DNA from 2 places in the Clostridium malenominatum genome. Region 2 is predicted to be linked to the other one. Evidence: a T-box and tRNA genes for the amino acid it is inferred to sense, from the RefSeq annotation. Region 2 holds a T-box; the other holds one or more tRNA genes.

Region 1 (2,487 bases), on a different contig from region 2:
CATGCCACAGTGGATTGAGAAATTAAGAGGCGAGCACTGGTTAAAGATTAATTTTATGGATCTAGTTAAGGATATGTGCAAAAACATATACAAAGTTAGAGATATTACTAAGACTCTAGATGGATTCAAGGAATTCGAATTCCTAGGAGCTTCAGATTTAAGTGAAATGAACATGGGTGAAGGTGTAGCAAGGGTTGACTTAGCTCCAAGACCAGGGCTATTCTACAAGATATTAGGGGAAGTATGCCATAGAGAGATTAATGATGAAAATGAATTAATGAGTATAATGGGAGAAATGCATAAAGCTAAGGTTGAATATGATAAAATAGCCCAAGCCTTACAAGATGTTAAAGATACTGGTTATGGACTTGTAGCACCTCAGCTAACTGAAATGAAACTAGAAGAGCCTGAAATGGTTAAACAGGGAAATAGATTCGGTGTAAAACTAAAAGCTAGTGCTCCTTCATTACACTTTATTAAGGCAGATATTCAAACAGAAATATCTCCAATAATGGGAACTGAAAAAGAAAGTGAAGAAATGGTAAAATCTTTATTAGAGCAGTTTGAAAATGACCCATCAAAAATATGGCAGAGCAACATGTTTGGCAAATCTTTAGAAGTTTTGGTTAAGGAAGGATTACAAAACAAACTTTATAGGATGCCAGAAGATGTTCAAAATAAAATTCAAAGAACACTTCAGAAGATTATTAACGAAGGCAACGGTGGACTTATCTGCATTATTCTTTAAGATAATTTTCTAATAGGGTTCATTATGAAAGACATAATTATTTTTAAATCATAGGAGGAGAGTAACGTAAAAATTACTTTCCTCCTATGATATATTGATTTTAGGAAAAATTATGCTATAATATATAGTGTTATCTGGGTATGGCGCAGATGGTAGCGCGCATGTATGGGGTGCATGAGGTCGCAGGTTCAAATCCTGTTACCCAGACCAGTGGAAAGTCTGTAACTTCAATGAGTTACAGACTTTTGTTTTTTATTAATTTTCATGGAAAATTATGTTTGACGGCATTGAGGTTATTCTTCATCATAAAAATCAAGGAATGAGTGTTTCTCACCATTCTTTTCCCAACCTAAAATACAATTCATATTTACATTTTGGGAAGATTTAAATATAGATTTTTCTACGTCCTTAAAGTCCTTTTTTAAGTTTTCTATCATATCCTTAATTTCATAGCGTTTGTTTCCTATTTTTTCTGCTGAAACCATACAAGCACAATTCAATGGCCAAATTCCACTGCTTTGTGTAAATCTTTTAATATATGTTTCTTCAATATAATATAAAGGTCTAATCAATTCTAGCCCTTCAAAATTCTTTGATTTTAACTTCGGCATCATTGTCTTGAAATTTCCTGAATATAAAACATTCAATAATATTGTTTCAATTACATCATTGTAGTGATGTCCAAGGGCAAGTTTATTACATCCAAGCTCCTGCGCCTTTGTATACAGTGCTCCTCTGCGCATTCTTGCACACATATAGCATGGATAATCTTTGGCGATTTCATCTACTACATTAAATATACCAGATTCAAAAATACGAATTGGTATATTTAAATATTCACAGTTATCAATTAATAATTGTTTTATATGTGGATGATACCCAGGATCCATTGCTATAAACTCTAACTCAAATTTAATGTGCCCATGACGTTTTAATTCTTGAAACAGCTTCGCCATTAGAATACTATCTTTTCCTCCTGAAATGGCTACTGCAACTTTATCTCCATCTTCAACTAATTTATAGTCCTTTATCGCCTTATTGAATTTTGACCAAAGATGCTTTCTATATGTTTTTATAATGCTACGTTCTATATCTTTTAATGATTTTCTCTCTTCATATGGAACTAATACTTCACAACCTTTGCCAGCTATGCCACTCATGTTAATACCTCTTTTCTTCATCAATGTTTAGATACCTTTAAATTATACACATTACATCTATATAATTAAATACTTAATTTTAAAATTTAAAATTAAAAAGCAATTAATCATTTAGCAACAATGTATATAAGTAGAAAAACTAGGTTTAGATACAGTAATACCTAAATCTAGTTAACTATCAAAATATATTAGTTAAAAGTCTTTATGGAAGTTTACACAGAATTATTGACAGACTATCTGTTAATATGGCATGTATGGATTGGATTCATCATTGAAGAATGCTTCAACTTTTTCGCTTGCTTTTGGTAAGTCCATTCCCTTTTTCCAAATTAGTATTTTGTCTTTTGGAGTTCCGTAATACAATGCTTTAATCTCGGCATTATCACCGTATTTATCACGATATACGGTTTTAAGAAAATCACCAAATGTATAATGCATATTTCCAAACCCAGGTATATTCGTCATTTTTTTTGTTTTAATAATTGGGCGTTTAGGAGTTATATAAAAATTCCCACTTTCGTCCATATGAAAATTCAAAGCGTTTAATTTATATCCATCTGTTAGTTCAACATGATAAGC
Region 2 (2,487 bases):
GCAAATGCCGTTAAACCAGTAGTACTTCCAGGAGAAGAAATGAGAATACAAATAATGAAAGATGGAAAAGAATCTGGTCAAGGAGTAGCTTATTTAGATGATGGAACTATGATTGTAGTAGAGGGCGGTAGAAAGTTTATAGGAGAAACTGTAGATGTAATTGTCACATCAGTACTACAAACTGCTGCGGGTAGAATGATATTTGCTAAACAAAAGGATAGCGTAGATTAATCTTAAGGAGAAAAATATGAATGAGAATTGTGCTTTAATTTTAGCTGCAGGTAAAGGAAGAAGGATGGGAAAGGATATAAATAAACAATTTTTGACTATAGAAGGTAAACCCATCTTATACTATACCTTAAAAGCCTTTGAAGAACATAAAGAAATTCATAAGATTATTTTAGTGGCGTCAGAAGAAGAAATTGATTATTGCAAAAGGGAGATAATTAATAAATATGGTATAACAAAAGTTAAAAAGGTGATTAAAGGCGGAAGTGAGAGACAGCAATCCGTACTAAATGGATTAAAAGAAGTAGAGAAAGCAAATATAGTGTTAATTCACGATGGAGCAAGACCTTTTGTATCATCAAATATAATATCAGAAGGAATTAAATATGCTAGTTTGTATGGTGCTGCGGCTTGTGGTGTGCCTCCTAAAGACACTATTAAAGTAATAGATAAAGAAGGATTTTCACTACAAAACTTGGAAAGAGACACATTAATTAGTATTCAAACTCCTCAATGCTTTAAATATGATTTAATTTTAAAATGCCATTTAGATATACTAAGTGAAAAGGCTAAGGTTACAGACGATACCTCAGTGGTAGAATACTTTGGATATAAGGTATATATATATCCAGGGAAATATAATAATATTAAAATTACAACTCCTGAAGACTTGATAATTAGTGAAAAACTAGTAAAAGATATGAAAAAATAGACTTGACAGTTTAATTTTTATAAATATAATTAGTCTTATAAATTAATATAAAGCTATGAAGAAGAATAGTAGAAATAACCTACAGAGAAAAAGTCCTTGGGTGAAAGACTTTTAGATATTTCGAACCCACTTCGGAGCTGTAGGAAAACCCTACCGGAAGTAACCGTTATGAAATTAAGAAAAAAATTAGGTGGTACCGCGATACATCTCGCCCTAAAATAGGGCGAGTTTTTTGTTTTTTTGAATTATACAATATAGGGAGGAATATTTATGAAATTATCAAAAATGCTTATAGGAACATTAAGAGAAACACCAGCAGAGGCAGAAATAGTAAGTCATCAACTTATGCTTAGAGCAGGAATGATGAGAAAAATGGCTTCAGGTATTTATAACTTTATGCCACTGGGATTAAGGGTCATAAAGAAAATAGAAGACATAGTTAGAGAGGAAATGAATAAAGCAGGAGCTCAAGAGTTTTTAGCCTCAGCAGTATTACCTTCGGAATTATGGAAAGAATCAGGTAGATGGGATGTATTTGGACCAGAAATGTTTAGGCTTAAAGATAGAAATGAAAGAGAATTTTGTCTAGGACCAACACATGAAGAAGTTTTTACAGATATAGCTAGAAATGAAATTAAGTCATACAAGCAACTGCCATTAAATCTTTATCAAATTCAAACAAAATATAGAGATGAAAGAAGACCAAGATTTGGAGTTATGAGATCAAGAGAGTTTATAATGAAAGATGCTTATAGCTTTGATAAAGATAATGAAGGTTTAGATGTAAGTTATAGCAAAATGTACGAAGCCTATCATAATGTATTTAAAAGATGTGGGCTGATTTGTAAGTGTGTTGAAGCTGACTCAGGTGCAATGGGAGGCTCGGGTTCCGCAGAATTTATGGTTCAATCTGAAGTTGGTGAAGATGAAATAGCATTTTGCACTAGCTGTCAATATGCTGCGAACATAGAGAAGGCGCCATCCACAGCAGAAGTTATGGAAAAGGAAGATTTCAATACAATAGAAAAGATTTCTACTCCAGAAGTAAAAACTATAGATGATTTAACTAAGTTTTTTAATACTACTGCCACAAAGTTTGGTAAAACATTAATATATATAGCTGATAAAAAGATAGTGGCTGTTATAGTAAGAGGAGATAGAGAAGTAAATGAAGTAAAGGTAATAAATGCCATAGGTGGAGCTGTAGATTTTGAGATGGCAGATAGTGAAACTGTAAAAAAAGTAACAAATGCTGAAGTAGGTTTTGCAGGTCCAATAGGAATAAAAGCAGATATAATATTAATAGATGAAGAAGTTTCTAACATGTATAACTTCATAGTAGGTGCTAATGAGACAGGATACCACTACGTAAATGTTAATTATGACATAGATTTTAAAGGAATAGTAGGAGATTTTAGAAAAGCAGTAAAGGGAGATAAGTGTCCTAAATGTGGTGATCTTATAACAGTAGATAGAGGTATAGAAGTAGGTCATATTTTTAAGCTTGGAACAAAATACTCTGAAGCTATGGGAGCAAATTTCATAGA

What was found. A T-box is a leader RNA that pairs with one kind of tRNA and senses whether it is charged. The one in region 2 lies ahead of ABDZ69_RS15465 (proline--tRNA ligase), so its partner is inferred to be a tRNA-Pro.
Region 1: it has a tRNA-Pro gene. The T-box ahead of ABDZ69_RS15465 (proline--tRNA ligase) is inferred to sense a tRNA for this amino acid. The anticodon was not compared.

Annotation. Positions count from the first base shown of each region.
Region 1 covers NZ_BAAACF010000001.1:1,375,762-1,378,248, forward strand. Annotated here, with positions in the region: gene spoIVA (stage IV sporulation protein A) at 1-748, shown strand, start outside; tRNA gene ABDZ69_RS06935 (tRNA-Pro) at 883-958, shown strand; gene ABDZ69_RS06940 (tRNA 2-thiocytidine biosynthesis TtcA family protein) at 1,042-1,908, opposite strand; gene ABDZ69_RS06945 (zf-HC2 domain-containing protein) at 2,149-2,487, opposite strand, start outside.
Region 2 covers NZ_BAAACF010000008.1:6,603-9,089, reverse strand. Annotated here, with positions in the region: gene ABDZ69_RS15475 (PIN/TRAM domain-containing protein) at 1-231, shown strand, start outside; gene ispD (2-C-methyl-D-erythritol 4-phosphate cytidylyltransferase) at 248-940, shown strand; T-box leader at 987-1,159, shown strand; gene ABDZ69_RS15465 (proline--tRNA ligase) at 1,211-2,487, shown strand, end outside.